Regions from separate parts of the Bradyrhizobium sp. 2TAF36 genome, predicted to be linked through region 2. Evidence: predicted binding sites of a transcription regulator. Region 2 holds the regulator's gene; each other region holds the start of a gene.
The links. Region 2 encodes HrcA, which represses chaperone genes, less so after heat shock. Its sites were predicted from a motif close to GTTAGCACTCNCNNNNNGNGAGTGCTAAC; they were not measured.
Positions count from the first base shown of each region.

Region 1: the regulator HrcA is predicted to act here: its motif matches at 4,124-4,152, upstream of AB4Z51_RS07290 (co-chaperone GroES).
Region 3: the regulator HrcA is predicted to act here: its motif matches at 3,605-3,633, upstream of AB4Z51_RS25595 (co-chaperone GroES).

Region 1 is NZ_JBFRFR010000010.1:64,088-69,723, reverse strand. It holds gene AB4Z51_RS07305 (META domain-containing protein) at 108-506, shown strand; gene AB4Z51_RS07300 (hypothetical protein) at 642-1,853, opposite strand; gene groL (chaperonin GroEL) at 1,997-3,628, opposite strand; gene AB4Z51_RS07290 (co-chaperone GroES) at 3,737-4,033, opposite strand; gene AB4Z51_RS07285 (hypothetical protein) at 4,363-4,884, shown strand; gene AB4Z51_RS07280 (protein phosphatase CheZ) at 5,093-5,636, opposite strand, start outside.
Region 2 is NZ_JBFRFR010000030.1:32,379-45,152, reverse strand. It holds gene rsmI (16S rRNA (cytidine(1402)-2'-O)-methyltransferase) at 1-623, opposite strand, end outside; gene AB4Z51_RS18405 (penicillin-binding protein activator) at 963-2,198, shown strand; gene hemW (radical SAM family heme chaperone HemW) at 2,319-3,473, opposite strand; gene rdgB (RdgB/HAM1 family non-canonical purine NTP pyrophosphatase) at 3,460-4,095, opposite strand; gene rph (ribonuclease PH) at 4,107-4,820, opposite strand; gene hrcA (heat-inducible transcriptional repressor HrcA) at 4,989-6,077, shown strand; gene grpE (nucleotide exchange factor GrpE) at 6,174-6,779, shown strand; gene pncA (bifunctional nicotinamidase/pyrazinamidase) at 6,932-7,654, opposite strand; gene AB4Z51_RS18370 (hypothetical protein) at 7,768-8,709, opposite strand; gene dnaK (molecular chaperone DnaK) at 9,105-11,006, shown strand; gene dnaJ (molecular chaperone DnaJ) at 11,252-12,379, shown strand; gene AB4Z51_RS18355 (class I SAM-dependent methyltransferase) at 12,468-12,774, shown strand, end outside.
Region 3 is NZ_JBFRFR010000045.1:118,042-122,933, forward strand. It holds partial or broken gene AB4Z51_RS25575 (MFS transporter) at 1-800, opposite strand, end outside; gene AB4Z51_RS25580 (NupC/NupG family nucleoside CNT transporter) at 960-2,210, shown strand; gene AB4Z51_RS25585 (cupin domain-containing protein) at 2,310-2,849, opposite strand; gene AB4Z51_RS25590 (usg protein) at 3,010-3,297, opposite strand; gene AB4Z51_RS25595 (co-chaperone GroES) at 3,676-3,990, shown strand; partial or broken gene groEL (chaperonin GroEL) at 4,035-4,892, shown strand, end outside.

The DNA of each region.
Region 1 (5,636 bases), on a different contig from region 2:
CGATGACGATTCGTCCCAATCTCATCGCGCTTTAGCCTCCGCGAACCTTCTCAACAGCGCCGCCGTCTTATAGAACGTGCCGCAAATCAGGTCGGTCGAGAGGTCTCATGGTTTCGCTCAAGCAGATGGCGTGTTTGGCGGTTGCAATGCTCGCGATGTCCACGCTCGCGCGTGCCGAGGACGGTTTTCCGTTCGGTACCGAGATGACGCTGGAGGCCCTGCCGCAGCCGGGCTCGAAGCGGATTCCGAACATCGAGATCGGCGACAATGGCGAAGTCGTGCTGGAGCTCTGGTGCAAGGGTGGCAAGGGCCAGTTCTCGGTCGCCGGCAACACGGTGATCTTCGTCCCCGGCCAGATCCAGGACCGTTCCTGTCCGCCGGCCAGGGCGCAGGCCGACGACGAACTCGTCGCGTCGCTCAGCAGCGTCGAGACCTGGAAGCGTCAGGGCGACGTACTGACACTGATCGGTCCCAAGCCGCTGCGCTTTCGCACGACGGGGAATTGAGGCGCGATCGCTGTCGTGCCCCGGCTTGACCGGGGCACCCAGTACGCCGCGGCCTCTCGATTCAACCACAACTGTCTCGGAGTACTGGATCGCCCGGTCAAGCCGGGCGATGACGGCGAGAGTGGGTGTCTACGCCTACTTCCACACCGACTTGTCGGCGTCCCAGCGCTGGCCTTTCAGCTCTTTCGCGAGCGCTTCGATCGAGCCGTTGTCGTCGGGCTGATCGCCTTCCTCGTCGGCCGAAGCGTCGTCCGAGAGATTGAGCTTGGCGCCGCTGCTCTCATCGGCGGTCGTGGTCGAGGGGCTGCCGATCCAAAGCATCAGTTTGTCGGTCGTGCCGGGCTTGTCGGGCGAGATGAGGCCTGCAACCTCGATCGTGTCGGTGAGCTCGAGTGCCGGAAAATCCTGGTTCGGCCGCTTGAAGACGAGCTTGAGCTTGCCGGTGGCCGGGTTGAAGCTGTGCGAGACCTGCTTTGCCGCAAGCGTCCGGCTCATCACGCCGGCGACGGCTGAGGCGAGCTTGTCCCGGCTGATCTTGTCGCCGTCGCGCCAGTCGGCCGCGGGAAAGCGGATGGTGCGGTCCATCTCGGTCATGCCCGCGGTCCAGCCCGCCGCGGTGACGCCGGGCATCGCCTTGAACTTCGCCAGCAGCGCGCCGGCGCGTTCCGGATCGACCGACATGTTGATGGTCTGCTCGCCGGCACGCAGCGCGTCGCAGCCGACGGTCAGGCTCGCCAGCGTCACCTCGACGTCCTGGCCCTTCAGGCTCTTCAGGAACTCGGTCGCCGCATCCAGCTTGACCTTGACCGCGATCGCTTCCGGAGAGACGTCGGTGAAATCCTTCGGCTGCGGCGTGATGCCGTCGTCGGAGGTCTGGTTGTCCTGAAATTCCTTCTCGCTGAGATCGGAATTGTCGGGCGAGGTGACCTCGGTCACGGCCTGGCCGATCGCGATCTGGCCGCGGAACTCGAACGTGTCGCCGGACTGTTTGCGCAGCAGCTTGACGGTGACGGGCGCCTTCTCGCCGAGGCTCTGGGTCGTGCCCGTCAGGTTCTGGCCCGCGACCTGGAGATTGACGACGAAGCGGTCCTTGCGGTCGGAATTCTTTGCGACGGGATAGCAGACGTCGAGCACGGCCGCCGTCACCGTCTTGCCCTGCCGCGTCTCCTTCAGGATCACGTCGGCATTGCCGTCCATCAGGCCGTCAATCGAGGTGAAATAGCGGGTCTCCGTCCCGCCCGGCGCCGTGGCCTTCGGCGACAGCTTCATCTGGGCCGATGCGACATCGGGCGAGACGGCAAGCAGGGCCGCCAAAAGGGCTGTCGAACAAACCAGAAGCGCACGCATCGATGAATCCTCGCGCAATCGAATCGGCGCGCCACCGTAGTGGGTTTTGGCCGCCGGTTGAATTGGAAAGCAGAAGGGGCAGGGTCGGCAAAAAAGAAGGCCGCCCGGAGGCGGCCTTCGCAACATTGTAACGGAACGGAGGCTTAGAAGCCGCCCATGCCGCCGCCGCCCGGCATGGCGGGCGGAGCTTCCTTCTTCGGCGTTTCGGCGACCATGGCCTCGGTGGTCACCAGCAGGCCGGCCACGGACGAGGCGTCCTGCAGCGCGGTGCGGACCACCTTGGCGGGATCGATGATGCCCTTCTCGACCATGTCGACATAGTCCTCGTTCTGGGCGTCGAAGCCGAAGGTCTCGGACTTGTTCTCCAGGATCTTGCCGACCACGATCGAGCCTTCCACGCCCGCGTTCTCGGAGATCTGGCGGATCGGGGCTTCCAGCGCCTTCAGCACGATGTTGATGCCGGCCTGGACGTCGGCATTGGCGTTGGTGAGACGGCCCACCGCCTTCTTGGCCCGCAGCAGCGCGACGCCGCCGCCGGGGACGATGCCTTCCTGCACCGCGGCGCGGGTGGCGTTGAGCGCGTCCTCGACGCGGTCCTTCTTCTCCTTGACCTCGATCTCGGTCGCGCCGCCGACGCGGATCACCGCGACGCCGCCGGCGAGCTTGGCGAGACGCTCCTGGAGCTTCTCACGGTCGTAGTCCGAGGTGGTCTCCTCGATCTGGGCCTTGATCTGGCCGACGCGGGCCTCGATCTCCGGCTTCTTGCCGGCGCCCTTGACGATCGTGGTGTTCTCCTTGTCGATCACGACCTTGCCGGCACGACCGAGCATCTTCACCGTGACGTTCTCGAGCTTCATGCCGAGGTCCTCGGAGATGAGCTGGCCGCCGGTGAGGATCGCGAGGTCCTCGAGCATGGCCTTGCGGCGGTCGCCGAAGCCCGGCGCCTTGACGGCGGCGACCTTGAGGCCGCCACGGAGGCGGTTGACGACCAGGGTGGCCAGCGCCTCGCCCTCGACGTCCTCGGCGATGATGACGAGCGGCTTGCCCGACTGCACCACGGCTTCCAGCACCGGCAGCATGGCCTGCAGGCCGGACAGCTTCTTCTCGTGCAGGAGGATGTAGGCGTCCTCGAACTCGGCGGTCATCTTCTCGGGGTTGGTGACGAAGTAGGGCGACAGATAGCCGCGGTCGAACTTCATGCCCTCGACGATGTCGACCTCGGTGTCGAGCGACTTGTTCTCCTCGACGGTGATGACGCCCTCGTTGCCGACCTTCTGCATCGCCTGGGCGATCATCTTGCCGATGGCGGCATCGCCGTTGGCCGAGATGGTGCCGACCTGGGCGACCTCGGAGGAGGCGGCGACCGGCTTGGCGCGCTTCTCGATGTCCTTGATGACAGCCGTAACCGCGGTGTCGATGCCGCGCTTGAGGTCCATCGGGTTCATGCCGGCGGCAACAGCCTTGGCGCCTTCGCGCACGATGGCCTGGGCCAGCACGGTCGCGGTGGTGGTGCCGTCACCCGCGGTGTCGTTGGTTTTGGAGGCGACTTCGCGCAGCATCTGCGCGCCCATGTTCTCGAACTTGTCCTCGAGCTCGATCTCCTTGGCGACGGTGACGCCGTCCTTGGTGATGCGGGGTGCGCCGAAGCTCTTCTCGATGACGACGTTGCGGCCCTTCGGACCGAGCGTCACCTTGACGGCGTTGGCGAGAATGTCGACGCCGCGCAGCATGCGTTCGCGCGCGTCTCCGGAAAACTTGACGTCTTTGGCAGCCATTTCTTCAATCCCTCGTGTTTCGTGATGTGTCTGCCGCTTGCGGAATGACCGAATGCCCGGATCGCGCGATCCGGGCATGACATTCAGCGGCTGTTCAGGCTGGCGGCTTTAGGCCATGACGCCCATGATGTCCGACTCCTTCATGATCAGGAGCTCTTCGTTGTCGATCTTGACCTCGGTGCCCGACCACTTGCCGAACAGCACGCGGTCGCCGACCTTGAGGTCGATCGGGATCAGCTTGCCGGCCTCGTCGCGGCCGCCGGGGCCGACGGCGACGACCTCGCCCTGGGACGGCTTTTCCTTGGCGGTGTCCGGAATGATGATGCCGCCCTTGGTCTTTTCCTCGGCGTCGATACGTTTGACCACGACACGGTCATGCAGCGGACGAAATTTGGATTTAGCCATGACGTTTCCCTTTGGAGGCTCGCTTCGGAAGGAATGGAAGTGGGTAGGGGCGGCGTCCGTCCACCCTCTTGCCGAGGATCGAACGGCGCGCTTAGCAATCGGGCTTTCCGAGTGCTAATAGTGCGCCCGGAAATATGGCTTGGCCGCGATCCTGTCAAGCAAGGGTGGTTAAGCGATTGGTGAGGCGGATATAGGATCGTGTCTATAGAAACATATTGGTCGCGCTGGCGTATAAAGGACGTCATTGCTCCGACAGCGGTTTTGCGCTTGGCTGCAGGAGGGATGCGGTCGGGGTCTCATTTGGGGGACGGTTTGCTCGGGGGAATGTCATGATCAGGTCAGCTCACGCACGCACGGTTGCCAATCTGGCGGCCGCCTCCTGCCTGGCGCTGCTGCTTGGCGCCTGTGGCGGCGGTATGAGCCTGCCGTCGTTCTCGTCGTCTTCGCCGCCGCCCGAGGCCGAGCCCGGCACCGGCCCGGAAATGCCGGCGAGCATCCGCGCCGACGAGATCGTCGGCCGCTGGGGTCTCGCCTCGTTCCAGAACCCGGCCGACCGTGCCCGCACCGAGGCCGCGGCCCGGGCGCAGTGCAAGAATCCCTACGTGATCACCGCCGGTTCCTCCGGCGGCGTGATCATGCATCTCGCCGACCAGGCGACGCCGCAGGAGCTGCGGCTGAAGGGCTCGCCCAGCGGCAAGAACTACATCGGCCCGGCGGGGCCCACCCCCGGCGAGCAGGACCGCGAGATCGTCTCCTTCGACGGCCGCGTCCTGATCACCCGCTTCATCGACAAGGACGCCGCCACCCGCTACGGCAACATGGTCTACGTCCGCTGCGCGCCAAGGGCGTAGTCTCTCTACTTCGTCATGCCCCGCGAAGGCGGGGCATCCAGTACGCCGCGGCTTTTCGGTTCTAGCCTCGCAGTTTCTGGAATACTGGATCGCCCGGTCATGTCCCGGGCTGAACATCAAGCCGGGCGATGACAGTGGAGGGGATGCTCCAAAAACAAAAAACGCCGGCTCTCGCCGGCGTTTTGTTTTTCCGTAATGCCGCGCCCGATCAGTCGAACAGCGCGTCGATGTCGTCCTGCGAGGCGTGGCCGACGTCGCCGGCGAGCTTGGGGCCGTTGAGGAGCTTTTCGTCCTCGCTGCGGGTGTCGGCCGGCGCGGGCACATGGGCCTTGATCGCGTCGACGCCGCCCCAGATCTCCATCATCGCATTGATGTGCTGCTCGATGAACTTCATCGTGGTCATGACCTTGCTGATGCGCTGGCCGGTCAGGTCCTGGAAGTTGCAGGCTTCGAAGATCGAGATGACGCGTTCCTGGATGTCGTCGGCGAGCCGCTTCTGCTGATCGGCCGATTGCACCTTGGACATCGCGCTGGCCGCCTGGTCGATCGATTCGGCGGCTTCGAGGATCTGCTGGGTCGCCTGCTCGGTGCCGCCGACGACCGCGCCGAGCTCGCCATTGACCTTGGCCATTTCGCCGCCGTCGAAGCTCTTGCCGTGCAGCGTCGCGATCTCGCGCTTGGTGCGATCGATGGCGTCGTGGATGAGGTCGAGCTCGACCTTCAGCTTCTCGCACTGCTCGATCTGCGCCCGG
Region 2 (12,774 bases):
ATCTCGGCAAGCTCGGCGAGCGTGTCCTGCACGCGGTTGCCGGAGTCGAACATCACCAGCGTCGCATCGATGCGGGCGAGCTCCGCAAGGCGCGACTTTCGGGCGGCGGATTTCGTCGGCAGAAAGCCCTCGAAGAAGAAGCGGTCGGTCGGCAATGCGGCGACCGACAGCGCGGCCAGCACCGAGGACGGGCCGGGCAGCGCGTAGACCGCATGGCCGGCTGCGCAGACCTCGCGCACCAGCTTGAAACCGGGGTCGGAGATCAGCGGCGTGCCGGCATCCGACACCAGCGCGATCGAGCCGCCCTGCCCCAGCGCCTCCAGGATCCTCGGACGCGCCGCTTCCGCGTTGTGCTCGTGATATTGCTTGAGCTGGGCCGTGATCGCGTAGCGCTCGGTCAGGCGCCGCGTGATGCGGGTGTCCTCGCAGGCGATGACGTCGACGCCGGCGAGCGTCTGAAGCGCGCGCAGCGTGATGTCGCCGAGATTGCCGATGGGGGTGGCGACCAGATGGAGGCCCGGCGCCGCCTTCGGCGCCGTCAGCCGATGGGCGTCGATGGAGAAACCGCGCGAGGCGGGATCCGTCGTCTCAGGTGTATTTATCGGGCTCGGCTTTACGCGCATAATGAATCGAACTTAGGCATGATCCCGGGGGCTGGGAACCGGTCCTCGGAAAAAGATCGCGCCAGGTCAGGGGTGAGGAAGGACTGGAATGTGATCCATCCGGCATCACATTGCAGAGGGAATGAAGCGTCGGCGCCACATTCGCGGCGGAAACGCCACCTTGATGCGGGTGACGGATGGTGGACAGCTAGCCAGGGCTTGAGGTGTGGCCGCGTTAAGTGGTCATTATCCTTTTGTTTTAGTTAACTATTTGCCGACAATATGCCTGAATCCGCGGCTTGTGTCGTGGAAAGAATGTTGTGACCGGCCGGCCGACGGTCGGTCAGAAGAGAAGTTGTGATGCTGGGCCCGCGCGATCCTAAATCTCCCGTTCAGGGCTCCCGATTATCGGGGGCGACCCGGCGGAGCGCACTCGGCCTGTTACTCGGCGCCCCCTTGCTGTCGGCCTGCGCCGGCGTGCAGCAGAGTCTCAGCCAGTTCTCCAACCCGTTCAGCAGCTCCTCCCCGGCCCCGGCTCAGCCGGCCGGCCCGCCGCAACAGGCCACCACCGCCGGCAGCGGCGGGGTGAAGGTTGCCGTGATCCTGCCGCTCTCGGCCGCCGGCAATGCCGGCCTCGCCGCGCAGTCGATGCGCAACGCCGCCGAGATGGCACTGGCCGAGTTCCAGAATCCCAACATCCAGCTCCTGATCAAGGACGACAACGGCAGCCCGCAAGGGGCGCAGGCGGGGGCACAGCAGGCGGTCGACGAAGGCGCCGAGATCATTTTGGGCCCGCTGTTCGCGCAATCGGTGCCGGCGGTGGCGCAGGTCGCGCGTACGCGCGGCATCTCGGTGATCGCGTTCTCGACCGATTCCAGCATTGCCGGCCGCGGCGTCTTTCTGCTGAGCTTCCTGCCGGAGTCCGACGTCAACCGAATCGTCGAATATTCCGCCAGCATCGGAAAGCGCTCCGTTGCCGTGCTCGTGCCCGACAATGCCTATGGCAATGTCGTCGAGGCCGCGGTGAAGGCGGCGGTGCCGCGGCGCGGCGGCCGCATTGTCGCCTTCGAGAAATACGGCGCCGATCGTGCGACGCCGGCACGCACCGTGGCCCAGCAGCTCGGCAGCGCGGATGCGCTGTTCATCGCCGATGACGGCGATGCCGTCGTCGCGGTGGCCGATGCGATGACGGCCGCAGGCGCGAATTTGCGCAACATCCAGCTGCTCGGCACCGGCCTGTGGGACAATCCGCGCGTCTATGCCAATGCGAACTTGCAAGGCGGTCTCTACGCCGCGCCGGACCCGGCCGGCTTCCGCGCCTTCTCCGGCCGCTACCGTACCAAATACGGTGCCGAGCCGATCCGCACCGCGACGCTCGCCTATGACGCGGTCGCCCTCGTCGCCGCGCTGGCGCGCACGCAAGGCCCGACGCGCTTCTCGCCGGATGTGCTCACCAACCCTTCCGGCTTCGCCGGCATCGACGGCCTGTTCCGCTTCCGCGCCGATGGCACCAACGAGCGCGGCCTCGCCGTGATGAAGGTGACGACGGGTGGTGGCGTGGCGGTCGCGGGCTCGCCGAAGAGCTTTGGGGCGTAGTTCGGGGCGACGGTGCCGTAGGGTGGGCAAAGGCGCGCTTCGCGCCGTGCCCACCATCTGCCTGCAAACGCTGTGAAAATGGTGGGCACGCTTCCGCTTTGCCCACCCTACGGCGGCTCGCTACGCGGCGAGATCCGCGACCACGGCGTCCAGCACTGGGAAGCCGCTGCTGGTCACGCGCAGGCGCCCCGTCGCATCCACGATGATCGCACCCTCCTCGCGCAACAGCGCGATGCGCTTGGGATCGAGCGGGCGGCCGGACAGCGCGCTGTAGCGCTCGGGGTCGATGCCTTCGGCGAGACGCAATCCCATCAGCAAGAATTCGTCGGCGCGCTCCTCGCTGTTGAGGAGATCGTCGGTGACGTTGCCGTGGCCGTTGGTCTCGACCCGCATCAGCCAGGCTTCGGGGCGCTTCTCGGTGGCGGTGGCGTGCCTGATCCCGTCGATGTCGAGGCGGCCATGGGCACCGGGGCCGATACCGGCATATTCATCGCCGCGCCAGTACACCAGATTGTGCCGGCACTCGGCGCCGCGCCGCGCGTGATTTGAAATCTCGTAGGCGGGCAGGCCGAGCTTGTCGCAGGTCTCCTGCGTCACGTCGTAGAGCGCGCGCGCGACCGCTTCGTCCGGCGTCTTCAATTTGCCGGCCTGGTGCAGGCCGAAGAACGGCGTGCCTTCCTCGATCGTCAATTGATAGAGCGACAGATGCTCGGCCGCTTCGTCGATCGCGAGGCGCAGCTCGTCGGCCCACATCGCCGGCGTCTGGTCGGGGCGGGCGTAGATCAGGTCGAACGAATAACGGTCGAACGAGCGGCGCGCGATCGCGACGGCATCGAGCGCCTCGCGGGCGCTGTGCATGCGGCCCAGCGCTTTCAGCGAGGCATCGTCGAGAGCCTGCACGCCGAGCGAGACGCGGTTGACGCCGGCGGCGCGATAGCCGGCAAAGCGCGTGGCTTCGACGCTGGTCGGGTTTGCCTCGAGCGTGACCTCGACATCGCTGGCGACGTGCCAGTGCTTGCCGATGGCATCGAGCACCGCGCCGACGGTCGCGGGCTGCATCAGTGAAGGCGTGCCGCCGCCGAGGAAGATCGAGGTGACTTCACGCCCGGGCGCACGCTGTGCGGTCGTTTCGATTTCACGCGCGAAAGCTGAAGCGAAGCGCGCCTCGTCGATCGCGGCGTGGCGGACGTGGCTGTTGAAGTCGCAATAGGGGCACTTCGACAGGCAGAACGGCCAGTGCACATAGACGCCGAAAGCTTGCTTAGCGCGGCTCAAGGCAGATCTCCGCCAGTTTCACGAAGGCGCGGGCGCGATGCGACAGGCCGAGGCCAAGCGGCGGCAGGCCGTGCTTCTCGATGCTGGTCATCTCGCCGAACGTGCGATCGTGGCCATTGGGCAGGAACATCGGATCATAACCGAAGCCGGCGGTGCCGCGCGGCGGCCAGACCAAGGTGCCGTCGACGCGCGCCTCGACCTCTTCGAGATGATCGTCGGGCCAGGCGACGCAGAGCGCGGAAACGAAATGAGCGGTGCGCTTGTCGGGCGTGGTGGCGCCGCGCTCCTGCAACAGCCGCTCGATCTGCGCCATCGCGGCGGCAAAATCCTTGGCTGGACCGGCCCAGCGCGCGCTGTAGATGCCCGGCGCGCCGTCGAGCGCGTCGACCACGATGCCGGAATCGTCGGCGAAGGCGGGAAGCTTGGTCGCCTGCGCCGCCGCGATCGCCTTGATCGCGGCATTGCTGCGGAAATCGTTGCCGGTCTCGTCGGGCTCGGGCAGGCCGAGCTCACCGGCCGACACCGCCTCGATGCCGCAAGGCGCGAGCAACTCCTTCATCTCGGCGAGCTTGCCGGGATTGTGGGTCGCGATGACGAGCTTTCCGGTGATTCGGCGGTGCATGGGCCTATTGACTACGCGACGGCCAGTTTCTGCAAGTCCACGAGCCGCGCGATACCCTTCTGGGCCAGCGCCATCAGCGCGAGGAATTCGTCCTGTGTGAACGGTTCGCGTTCCGCGGTGCCCTGCACCTCGATGATGCGGCCATCGCCGGTCAGAACGAAATTGGCGTCGGTCTGGGCTTCCGAATCCTCGGCATAGTCGAGGTCGAGCACGGGCGTGCCGTTGTAGATGCCGCAGGAGATCGCGGCGACGTTGTCGCGCAGCACCTTGGCCTTGATCATGTTGCGCGCCTTCATCCAGTTGATGCAATCGGCGAGCGCGACCCAGGCACCGGTGATCGAGGCCGTGCGCGTGCCACCGTCGGCCTGGAGCACGTCGCAATCAACCGTGATCTGGCGCTCACCGAGCGCTTCGAGATCGACGATGGTGCGAAGCGAGCGGCCGATCAGGCGCTGAATCTCGACGGTGCGGCCGCTTTGCTTGCCGGCGGAGGCCTCGCGGCGGGTGCGTTCGGAGGTCGCGCGGGGCAGCATGCCGTAYTCGGCSGTGACCCAGCCGCGGCCCTGGCCCTTCAGCCACGGCGGCAGGCGGTCTTCCAGCGTGGCGGTGACCAGCACATGGGTGTCGCCGAATTTCACCAGGCAGGAGCCTTCCGCATATTTGACCACGCCGCGCTCCAGCGTCACGGGGCGCAATTCGTCGGGCGCACGGCGGCTTGGCCGCATGGGAAATCCTCCAAAACTCTCGGAAAAGGGCTATTCGCGGTGCTTGTAGGTGGGGTGAGGGTGGGCGGCAAGGCTTTTTCACCCCGGGTTTTCCACCCCGCAAACGCCACGCTTGTCAGAACCCTCCGGGATGGACAAATTATAAGCGTCTGAGAGGAGTTACCGTCCGTGGCCCATCACGATCCGATCCATCTGATCGCGCCGCGCGCAGGCCTCGCCCAGCTCAACGAGCGTTCCCGCGACATCTTTCGTCAAATTGTCGAAAGCTATCTCGCGACCGGCGAGCCGGTCGGCTCGCGCAATATTTCGCGGCTGATCGCGATGCCGCTGTCGCCGGCCTCGGTCCGCAACGTCATGGCCGACCTGGAACAGCTCGGCCTGATCTATGCGCCCCACACCTCTGCCGGCCGCTTGCCGACGGAACTGGGCCTGCGCTTCTTCGTCGACGCCCTGATGCAGGTCGGCGACCTCAATGACGCCGAGCGGCAGTCGATCCAGAGCCAGTTGACGTCGGTGGGTCACGCCCAATCGGTCGAGGCGGCGCTGTCGGAGGCGCTGACGCGGCTGTCCGGTCTCACCCGCGCCGCAGCGGTCGTGCTGACCCCGAAATCCAATGCGCGGCTGAAACACATCGAATTCGTCCGGCTGGAACCCGAGAAAGCGCTGGTGATCCTGGTCGGCGAGGACGGTCAGGTCGAAAACCGCGTGCTGTCGCTGCCGCCGGGAGTTCCCTCCTCGGCGCTCACGGAAGCCGGTAATTTCCTCAACGCGCGGATCCGCGGCCGCACGCTGGCCGAGGCGCGGCTCGAGCTCGAAACCGCGCTCGGCGAAGCCCGCGCCGAGCTCGATCAGCTGACGCAGAAGGTGATTTCGGCGGGGATTGCGAGCTGGTCCGGCGGCGAGAACGAGGACCGCCAGCTGATCGTCCGCGGTCACGCCAACCTGCTCGAAGATCTGCACGCGTTGGAGGATCTCGAGCGCGTTCGCCTGCTGTTCGACGATCTCGAGACCAAGCGCGGCGTGATCGACCTTCTGGGGCGCGCCGAGACCGCCGAGGGCGTGCGGATCTTCATCGGTTCGGAGAACAAACTGTTTTCCTTGTCGGGCTCCTCCACGATCATCTCGCCGTATCGGGATGCCGCCGGCCACATCGTCGGCGTTTTGGGCGTGATCGGGCCGACGCGGCTGAATTATGCCCGCGTGATCCCGACCGTGGACTACGCCGCGCGCATCGTCAGCCGCCTCCTGGGGGGCTGATCGGCGTTTCCTCCGATCACGGGCGCTTGATTTTCGTGAGCATAGGCACGATATCCGGGCCAACAATCCCTTGAGACGAGTTCGAGAAGAGAGCCGATGACCGATCGAGACCGGCAGCCCGACGACACGACCCCACCGACCGACGAGCCGGTGGTGTCAAAACCCTACATCATGCCCGACGATCCGGAGCCCGGCTCGGTCGAGCTGTTGCAGAAGGAAGCCGCCGAGGCGCGCGACCGCATGCTGCGGACGCTGGCAGAGATGGAAAATCTGCGCAAGCGCACCACCAAGGAGGTCGCCGATGCCCGCCTCTACGGCATCACCGGCTTTGCCCGTGACGTGCTCGACATCGCCGACAATCTCCAGCGTGCGCTCGATGCCGTTCCGGCCGAGGCCCGTGCCGCGGCCGATCCGGGCCTGACCTCGCTGATCGAGGGCGTCGAGCTCACCGAGCGCTCGCTGCTCAACGCGCTGGAAAAGCACGGCGTGAAGAAGTTCGATCCGCAGGGCCAGAAGTTCGACCCGAACTTCCAGCAGGCGATGTACGAGGTGCCGGATGCGTCGGTGCCTGCGGGCACCGTCGTGCAGGTCATGCAGGCCGGCTACACCATCGGCGAGCGCGTGCTGCGCCCGGCGCTGGTCGGTGTCGCCAAGGGCGGCACCAAGGCTGCGCCGGCTGCGAACAGCAACGAAGTGAACTGAGCGGCGCACTGGTCGATTCTCATGGTGAGGAGGCGCGTCAGCGCCGTCTCGAACCATGCAGGCCCGGCTGTTGCAGCTCGGCCTTCATCCTTCGAGACGCGTGCTAAGGAGCACGCTCCTCAGGATGAGGGTTTGGCAGCTTTTCGCGCCGCTTACGCGCTCACCGCGATATCCGCGGACTGAATCCGCTTCACGCCGGCCTTGGCCATGTCGGCCCAGGCTTTTGCGAGCGAACCCTGCGTGTCGATGCCGCGGCAGGCGTCCTCCACCACATAGACCTCGAAGCCCGCCTTGCGCGCATCGAGCGCGGTCCAGGCGACGCAGAAGTCTGTCGCGAGGCCGGCGACGAAGACGCGCTTGATCTTGCGGCCCTTCAGGTAACCGGCGAGGCCCGTCGAGGTCTTGCCGTCGGCCTCCAGGAAGGCCGAATAGCTGTCGACGTCCTTGCGAAAACCCTTGCGGATGATGAGCTCGGCATGCGGGATCGCGAGATCCTTCGACAGCGCAGCGCCATCGGTGCCCTGCACGCAATGATCGGGCCACAGCACCTGCTTGCCGTAAGGGAGATCGACGGTCTCGAACGGCTTCTTGCCGGAGTGCACCGACGCAAACGAGATGTGACCTGGCGTGTGCCAGTCCTGGGTCATCACCACGTTCGCAAAGGCCTTCGCCATCTTGTTGATGACGGGAACTACCTGCTCGCCTTCCTTCACGGCGAGGCTGCCGCCGGGCAGGAAGCAGTTTTGCACGTCGATCACGAGCAGCGCGGAGGCATCGTCCGGCTTGATCGATGCGGCCGCAAGGAGCGCGGTTGGAGCAAGGGCTACGAGAGCGCTTGTCCCAAGCGCCGCGAGGATTTGTCGTCGATCAAGCATCGTTCGCCTCCCTCCAGGATGATCCAATGGAAGGAAGCCTAGTTCCGTTCGTATACGAACAGAAGCCCGAAAATGCAGCCGGTTCTGTCCAGCGCTTGGGCTAACCCTTGAGACTAACCCTTGGGCTGGATGCCGTCGCGCACGGCGCGGAAGCGGGTGAAGGCGGCCGACCACTGGTCGCGCGGGGCGCTGGCGATGATGCGCAGCGAGGCGCCGCCGCTCGAGAAGCGGATCCACTGGACCACGGTCACGGGCGTCTTGTCCTTGCCGCTGACGCCGTCGATCCGGGTCTCGAAACCCTGCTGGCCGTTGATGCGGATCGGCTCCGACATGGTGACGCGGGATTCGCGCACGCCGGGAATCTGCAACGCGGCCTCCTGGGCAAAGCGGGCGCGATCGTCGGCCTGCTGCGGGGTGGCGCCGATCAGGCCGAGGATCATGAACGGCTTGGATTCATAGCCCGAGCTCTCATTGCCGTCGGCCAGGATGATGCTGGAGCCCGGCGCCAGGGTGCGGATGTCCTTGAAATCGGCGAGATCGGTGATCTTGAACGGCATCAGCCCGATCTGCTCTTCGGCCGAGACCTGCTTGCGGGTGACGGCGCTCGCAAACATCTGCCGCACCGCCTCGTCGGTGTAGATCTTGGTCGCGTTCTCCGGGATCTGCACCGCGACATAGCCGGAGAAGCCGGCGCCCGGCACGATCATCGAGTAGCGCTTCACCGGCGTCTCGCCGGCCTTGCCGCTTTCCGTGGTGAAATAGGCAAGACCCGCGGGGGTCTCGAGCTTGTCCTGCTTGACGCCGGCGGTGCCGGCTGGATTGGAATTGAAGGCGCTCACGACCTCGCCATAGGCCGCCGGCGGCAGCTCGGTGATCAGCACCTTGACGCTGCCGTCCTCGCTCTCGAAGCCCGGAAACGTCTTGGCCGTGCTCAGGCCGACCAGCGGCACCATGCCGAGGCGCAAGCCGGGCGGGAAAACGGCATCCGCCGCAAGGGCCGGAAGCGCTGTGGCGACGAGGACGGCGAGCGCGGCGAGGGGGCGAATGAGCTTCATGGGCACTCTGATTGGTTCACATTGAGGCCGTTCGATGGTCGGCCGTTGGGCCGCTTTGTCGCGCAAAGCCGCCTTGATGGCGGCGGTCCGGCCGCCCGCCTTTTAACGGGTTTGGCCCGCCGGTAACAGGGCGGGGCAGATCACGGTGGCGGTGGCCGGCTGACGCCTGAACCTGTTAATAATTCCTCACCCGCAAGGGCGGTTGAGCCCGGATATGATCTTCCAAAACCCAATGTTTTCATGGCCGAAACTTGCGTTCGGTCCTTGCGGGCCCCTCCCCCCCTCCTATATGAGCGTCAACCATCGCAATATCGCGGATGTTTGATCTTAGGGGGTTTGGAGCGGGTGCCTCTTGGGCCCAGCCAACCTGCCGCAAAAACAAGGATATCAGGACCATGGGAAAGGTCATTGGGATCGACCTCGGCACCACGAATTCGTGCGTCGCCGTGATGGATGGCAAGAACGCCAAAGTCATCGAGAATTCCGAAGGCATGCGCACGACGCCTTCGATCGTCGCCGTGACGGACGACGGTGAGCGCCTCGTCGGCCAGCCTGCCAAGCGCCAGGCAGTTACCAATCCCGAGCGTACGTTCTTCGCAGTGAAGCGCCTCATCGGCCGCCGCTACGACGACCCGATGGTCGAGAAGGACAAGAAGCTCGTTCCGTACAAGATCGTGAAGGCTTCCAACGGCGACGCCTGGGTCGAGGCCGACGGCCAGACCTACTCGCCGTCGCAGGTGTCTGCGTTCATCCTGCAGAAGATGAAGGAGACCGCGGAAGCCCATCTCGGCCAGAAGGTCGACCAGGCCGTCATCACCGTTCCCGCTTACTTCAACGACGCCCAGCGCCAGGCGACCAAGGACGCCGGCAAGATCGCGGGCCTTGAAGTGCTGCGCATCATCAACGAGCCGACCGCGGCCGCGCTCGCCTATGGTCTGGACAAGACCAAGACCGGCACGATCGCCGTGTACGATCTTGGCGGCGGCACGTTCGATATCTCCATTCTCGAAATCGGCGACGGCGTGTTCGAGGTGAAGTCGACCAACGGCGACACCTTCCTCGGCGGCGAAGACTTCGACATGCGCCTCGTGGGTTATCTGGCCGACGAGTTCCAGAAGGAGCAGGGCATCAACCTGCGCAACGACAAGCTCGCGTTGCAGCGCCTGAAGGAAGCCGCTGAAAAGGCCAAGATCGAGCTGTCGTCGACGACGCAGACCGAGATCAACCTGCCCTTCATCACCGCGGACCAGACCGGCCCCAAGCATCTGACGATGAAGCTCACCCGCGCCAAGTTCGAGGCGCTGGTCGACGACCTCGTCCAGAAGACGGTCGAGCCCTGCCGCAAGGCGCTGAAGGACGCCGGCGTCACCGCCGGTGAGATCGGCGAAGTCGTTCTGGTCGGCGGCATGTCGCGCATGCCGAAGGTCCAGGAAGTCGTGAAGCAGCTGTTCGGCAAGGAGCCGCACAAGGGCGTCAACCCGGACGAAGTCGTGGCGATCGGTGCCGCGATCCAGGCCGGCGTGCTCCAGGGCGACGTCAAGGACGTGCTGCTGCTCGACGTGACCCCGCTGTCGCTGGGCATCGAGACGCTGGGCGGCGTGTTCACCCGCATCATCGACCGCAACACCACGATCCCGACCAAGAAGAGCCAGGTGTTCTCGACCGCCGAGGACAACCAGAACGCGGTCACCATCCGCGTCTTCCAGGGCGAGCGTGAAATGGCGGCCGACAACAAGATGCTCGGCCAGTTCGATCTGATGGGCATTCCGCCGGCTCCGCGCGGCATGCCGCAGATCGAGGTGACCTTCGACATCGACGCCAACGGCATCGTCAACGTCTCGGCCAAGGACAAGGCCACGGCCAAGGAGCAGCAGATCCGCATCCAGGCCTCCGGCGGCCTGTCGGAAGCCGACATCGAGAAGATGGTCAAGGACGCCGAGGCCAACGCCGAGGCGGACAAGAAGCGCCGCGAGGCCGTCACCGCCAAGAACGAGGCGGATGGCTTGGTGCACTCCACCGAGAAGGCTCTGGCCGAGCACGGTTCGAAGGTCGCAGAGCCCGAGCGCCGCGCCATCGAGGATGCCGTCAGCGACCTCAAGGAAGCGCTGAAGGGCGACGATGCCGAGGCGATCAAGGCCAAGACCCAGACGCTGGCCCAGGCTTCGATGAAGCTCGGCGAGGCCATGTACAAGCAGCAGGCCGAGGCCGACGCCAAGAAGGATGCGGCCAAGGACGACGTCGTCGACGCGGAATTCACCGAAGTCGACGACGACAAGAACAACAAGAAGTCCGCCTGATCCCCAAGAGGGTGATGATGCGGACGGCTTGGACCCCACACGCGCTACCGGCCTCCCCCCTCACGGGGGAGGCCGTCGTGTCGGGCTCGGCGGGGCGTGTCCCCGTTACGATCGATCAATTCCCAGCCGTTATGATGAACGTCGCCGTGCCGCCCTCTGCCGCGAAGCAAAGGGCTGCCTATATCGTCTCCTGGCGACGTTGTTCCGCTCCGACTTGAATCGCGATTGGATAGACCGAGTTCAACATGTCCACGTCCACCAAGCGCTGCTATTACGAAACGCTCGAAGTCGAACGCACTGCCGACGATTCCGTCCTGAAATCGTCCTTCCGCAAGCTTGCGATGAAATTCCACCCGGACCGCAATCCCGGGGACGACACCAGCGAAGTCAAGTTCAAGGAAATCAACGAGGCCTACGAGGTCCTCAAGGACAAGGACAAGCGCGCGGCCTATGACCGCTTCGGCCACGCGGCCTTCGAGCAGGGCGGCGGCGGTGCCGGTTTCGGCGCGGGCTTCGCCTCCTCCTTCTCCGACATCTTCGAAGACCTGTTCGGCATGGCCGGGCAGCGCGGTCGCGGCGGCCGCGAGCGTGGCGCCGATCTGCGCTACAACATGGAAATCACGCTCGAGGAAGCCTTTGGCGGCAAAACCGCGCAGATCGAGATTCCAGTCTCGGTCACCTGCGAGGCCTGCTCGGGCATCGGCGCCAAGGCCGGCACCAAGCCGAAGACCTGCTCGAGCTGCGGCGGCGCCGGCCGTGTGCGGCAGTCGCAGGGCTTCTTCACGCTGGAGCGCACCTGTCCGAGCTGCCAGGGCCGCGGCCAGATGATCGAGGATGCCTGCCCGTCCTGCTCCGGCCAGGGCCGGGTCACCCGCGAGCGGACGCTGTCGGTCAACATTCCCCCGGGGGTCGAGGACGGCACCCGGATCAGGCTCGCCGGCGAGGGCGAGGCCGGGGTTCGCGGCGGCCCGCCCGGCGACCTCTACATCTTCCTGTCGCTGGCCCAGCACCAGCTCTTCCAGCGCGACGGCGCCGATTTGCACTGCCGGGTGCCGATCTCGATGGTGACGGCCGCCCTCGGCGGCGAATTCGAGGTGCCGACCATCGACAGCGGCAAAACCAAGGTGAAGGTGCCGGCCGGAACCCAGTCGGGCCGCCGATTCCGCATTGCATCAAAAGGCATGCCGGTGCTGCGCTCGCGCCAGATGGGCGACATGTACGTCCAGGTTGCCGTCGAGACCCCGCAGAATCTCACCAAGAAGCAGCAGGAATTGCTGGCGGAATTCGAAAAGCTCTCCTCCGGCAATACCCAGCCGGAATCGGTCGGCTTCTTCGCCAAGGTCAAGGATCTATTCAGTAATCGGGCAACCTGACTCGTCTTGACCGTATCGCCTTCGGCCTATACCTGTTTATGACCATTTTCTGACACGCCGCGGTCCCGCGGTCCCGTCCGGTCCCGACATGCCATTGCCATCGTCCGCGCGTGCGTTGAAGAAGCCCCGTCTCGACGACGAGGTGCGCTTTCTAAGGTCGTGGATCGAAAAGCCGCTGCACATGGGTGCAGTGATGCCTTCGGGCAAGCTGCTCGCCCGGACCATGGCGCATTACGTCGACGTCAATTCAGACGCACCCGTGGTCGAGCTCGGGCCCGGCACCGGCGCCATCACCTCGGCCCTGGTCGAGCGGGGCGTCGACCAGAAGCGCCTCGTCCTCGTCGAATACAATCCCGGCTTCTGCGCCTTGCTGCGCGACCGCTATCCGCAAGCCA
Region 3 (4,892 bases), on a different contig from region 2:
CAAGATCCCGAGCCCCATCGGGCCGGTCTGGAGGATGTCGCGGGCATAGATCGGCAACAGCGCGGTGACGCCGCCGAACAGCACGGCAAACAGATCGAGCGAGATGGTGCCGAGGATCGCCGGGTTGCTGCGGATGAAGCGGACGCCGGCGAAGATGTTGTCGGCGTCGGTCCCCTCCTTGGAGACCGCCTGCGGACGCGGCCGGATGAAGCCGGTCAAAATCATCCCGAGAATCCAGAACAGCAGCATCACGGCATAGGCAAGATGCGGCGCGACCGCGTAGGCAAAGCCGCCGAGCGCCGGCCCGGTGATGGTTGCGACCTGCCCTGCGCCGCTCGCGACTGCGGTTGCGCGCTGGAGCGATCCCTGCGGCGCGATCAGCGGCAGCAGCGCCGCGGTGGTCGGGCTCTCGAAGGCGCCGGCAATGCCGAGCACGAAGGTCGCGATGAAGATCTGCACCTCGCTGACCAGGCCGAGATAGGTGATGATCACGAGATAGAGCGTGGTCGCGGCTTCCACGAGCTGGCAGAGCTGGACCACGCGCTTGCGCTCAAAACGGTCGGCGGCGTGGCCGGCGACGAACACCAGAAGCGGGTGGGCAGGAACTGCACGAGGCCGACCATGCCGAGGTCGAAGGCCGAGCCGGTGAGATCGTAGATCTGCCAGCCGATCGCGACCGCCGCGATCTGGCTGGAAAAGCGCGACAGGCTGCGCGAGAGCAGGAAGAACAGGAAGGCGCGGTGGGCGAGGAGCGCGCGGGCACTGACCGGCGGACTGGCTGATATTGGCTGCTCTGGCATCGCCTCTTGGGTCACCCTGGACCGTCCGCCCCCTGATGTCGACGTGCCCCCGCGTGACTGAGGCGCCCCTGCTTGTCAACAGCGAGAGGCTCAGGTCACCTCCCGGCATTGCGTTTGCAACGCGGGCGCGGCCATAATCATTGAGGGTTTGGGGACACCATGCTGCGCTTGCAATCGGCACTCGGCATTTTCGCATTGCTGTTGATCGCTTTCGCGTTGGCAGAGAATCGCCGCGCCGTATCGCTGCGGCAGGCTGCGATTGGCCTCATCGCGACATTCGTCACCGCGGCTGTCCTCCTGAAAGTGCCCGTCGTCGCTCGGGCTTTTGGGGCGATCAACGACGCGGTCGGCGCGATCTCCGCGGCCTCCCGCGCCGGCTCCTCCTTCGTGTTCGGCTATGTCGGGGGCGGTCCCCTGCCCTTCGATCTGAAGGTGCCGGGCGCCGATTTCATCCTGGCGTTCCAGGCGCTGCCGATCGTGCTTGTCATGAGCGTGCTGACGACGCTCTTGTTCTACTGGCGCGTGCTGCCGCCGGTCGTGCGCGGCATGGCTTGGCTGCTGGAGCGGACGCTGGGCGTCGGCGGCGCGGTCGGGCTCTCGACCGCGGCCAACATCTTCCTCGGCATGGTCGAGGCACCGCTGTTCGTGCGGCCGTATCTGGCGCAGATGACGCGCAGCGAATTGTTCCTGGTGATGACCGGCGGCATGGCTGGCATCGCCGGCACGGTGCTGGTGCTCTATGCGACGCTGCTGGCGCCGCTCATTCCCGATGCCGCCGCCCATTTCGTCATCGCCTCGGTGCTGGGCGCGCCGGCCGCGATCCTCGTCAGCCTGATCATGGTGCCGGAGACTTCAGACAAGCGCACCGGCGGCGCGCTGGAGGATCCCGAGATGGACGTCTCCGGCCCGATGGATGCAATCGTGAAGGGGACGAGCTCGGGGATCGAACTGCTGATCAACATCGTCGCCATGCTGCTGGTGCTGGTGGCGCTGGTCTATCTCGTCAATGCCGTCCTCGGCCTGCTGCCTGATATCGGCGGCGCCGCGATCTCGCTGCAACGGCTGCTGGGCCTAGTGATGGCGCCGGTGTGCTGGCTGATGGGATTGCCCTGGGAGCAGGCGGTGACCGCCGGCAGCCTGATGGGCACCAAGACCGTGCTCAACGAGCTGATCGCCTACGTCGACTTCTCAAAACTGCCGCCCGATACGCTCGATCCCCGCTCGCGCCTGATCATGCTCTACGCAATGTGCGGCTTCGCCAACTTCGCCAGCCTCGGCATCATGATCGGCGGCTTAGGGGTGATGGCGCCGGAGCGGCGCGAGGAGATCAACGCGCTCGGGCTGAAATCGATCGTGTCGGGGACGTTGACGACGTGTTTGATGGGGGCGGTGGTGGGGGTGTTGAGCTGAGTGGCCGTAGCCCGGATGGAGCGCAGCGAAGCAATCCAGAATCTTTCCGCAGTGACAGTCTGGATTGCTTCGCTGCGCTCGCAATGACGAGGAGAGAGGCTACGCCTTCAACTCCACCGTCCTGAACTCCGCCGGCAGGATCACCTCCAGCAGCTCCACGTCATCCGAATAGTCCAAAATCATGTGCTTGATCTTCGGCGGCTGGGTCCAGGCGCTGCCTTCCTTCATCAAGGTCTCGCCCTGGCCGTCCATGTAGGTCTTCACCCAGCCCTTGAGCACGTAGACCATCTGGAATTCGACGTCGTGGAAGTGCAGCTTCGACACCTCGTTCGGATCGCAGGGGCCTTGCAGGCGGATCACGTGGGCTTGCGCGAGGCCGTGGCTGGCTTCGGCGATGCCGAGGTCGCGATACTTAGCGTAGGCGCGCAGGCCGTCGGCCTTGAAGTCTTCCTCGCGGTGATGGCTGATGGCGATGCGCTGCTTGGGACGGGCGGGCTTTTTCGGAGCGGCCTTCGCCGGTGTCGTGCGCGCCTTTGCCTTCACCGCCTTGCGCGCCGAGGATCGTGCCACGGCCTTGGCTCCGCTCCGCTTCTTCACCGTGGCCTGGGCTGCACTGCGCGATTTTGTTTTCTTGGCCATGGGCCGCCTCCCTGTTGTTATAGGCGGAGGCTAGCACAGAACGAGATATCGTAGGGTGGGCAAAGCGAAAGCGTGCCCACCATTGCCAGATGCAATCGTGGAGAGATGGTAGGCACGGCGCGAGCGCGCCTTTGCCCACTCTACGATGCCGGCGCGCTGTTCAATGCAGCCGGAACACGCCATCCACGGCGCGCAGTTCGGCCGGCTTGATCAGCTTGGAATGCGCGACGGTCACCGAATGGAGCGGACCGTCGAGCTTTTCCTGCCAGAACGCCAGGAAATCCTTCAGCGCCGGAAATTTCGGAAACATGTCGTAGTTCTGCCAGACGTAGGTCTGGAGAAGCGAGGGATGATCGGGCATCCGATAGAGAATTTGGGCCGTCGTCAGCCCGTAACCCAAAAGCTGTTTCCGGAAATCTTCGGAAACGCCCCCACTCCGCAAGCCCATGCCAACCTCCTTTGCAGGAGCGCATTCAAGGGGCGGCTTGGTCGGTGTGCGCCTTACGACCCACCCGGTACTGATGCGCTCACATGAGAGAAATGTGACGCAAACTGACAATCCATCTCAAGCCTAAAAGTTTAACAAGCTGTTGAAATTCAATGCTTTAGCAGCAGAGGCGGCTCCGTGCTAATACGGTCACCGGGCGGGTTAACGATGGTAAAGAGATTCTGGCACCCGGGCCTTCAGAGTGCCGATTTTTCTGCTAGAAGCCCTTGCCCCCGCAAAATTCCTGTCCTATTTCAGCCTCGCCTGTGCTAGCACTCGCTGGCACAGACTGCTAATGCCAAAAAATTCCCATACCGTGCAACTACTTAGGAGGACTGCATGAAATTCCGTCCGCTTCACGACCGCGTCGTGGTCAAGCGTATCGACGCAGAAGAGAAGACCGCCGGCGGCATCATCATTCCCGACACTGCCAAGGAAAAGCCCTCGCAGGGCGAAGTCGTCGCCGTCGGCCCCGGTGGCCGCGACGAAGCTGGCAAGCTGATCCCGATCGACCTGAAGGTCGGCGACCGCGTGCTGTTCGGCAAGTGGTCCGGCACTGAAGTCAAGATCGACAACGTCGACCTGCTGATCATGAAGGAAAGCGACATCATGGGCGTCCTCGACGTCCCCGCTTCCAAGAAGAAGGCGGCCTAAGAGCCCCCTCTCCCCACCAGCTAAACACCTAAGGAAAAATCCAGATGTCAGCTAAAGAAGTCAAATTCGGCGTCGATGCACGCGACAAGATGCTGCGTGGCGTCGACATCCTCGCCAACGCCGTCAAGGTGACGCTCGGCCCCAAGGGCCGCAACGTCGTCCTCGACAAGTCGTTCGGCGCTCCCCGCATCACCAAGGACGGCGTCACCGTCGCCAAGGAGATCGAGCTCGACGACAAGTTCGAGAACATGGGCGCGCAGATGGTGCGCGAAGTCGCCTCCAAGTCGGCTGACGCGGCCGGCGACGGCACCACCACCGCAACCGTGCTCGCGGCTGCGATCGTTCGTGAAGGCGCAAAGTCGGTTGCCGCCGGCATGAACCCGATGGACCTGAAGCGTGGTATCGACCTGGCCGTGGAAGCCGTGGTCGCCGACCTCGTCAAGAACTCCAAGAAGGTCACCTCGAACGACGAGATCGCCCAGGTCGGCACCATCTCGGCGAACGGCGATGCCGAAATCGGCAAGTTCCTCTCCGACGCCATGAAGAAGGTCGGCAACGAGGGTGTCATCACCGTCGAGGAAGCCAAGTCGCTCGAGACCGAGCTCGACGTCGTCGAGGGCATGCAGTTCGACCGCGGCTACATCTCGCCCTACTTCGTCACCAACGCCGACAAGATGCGCGTTGAGATGGACGACGCCTACATCCTCATCAACGAGAAGAAGCTCTCCTCGCTGAACGAGCTGCTGCCGCTGCTCGAGGCCGTGGTGCAGACCGGCAAGCCGCTGGTCATCGTCGCCGAGGACGTCGAAGGCGAAGCGCTTGCGACCCTCGTCGTGAACCGTCTGCGCGGTGGTCTGAAGGTCGCGGCCGTCAAGGCTCCGGGCTTCGGCGATCGCCGCAAG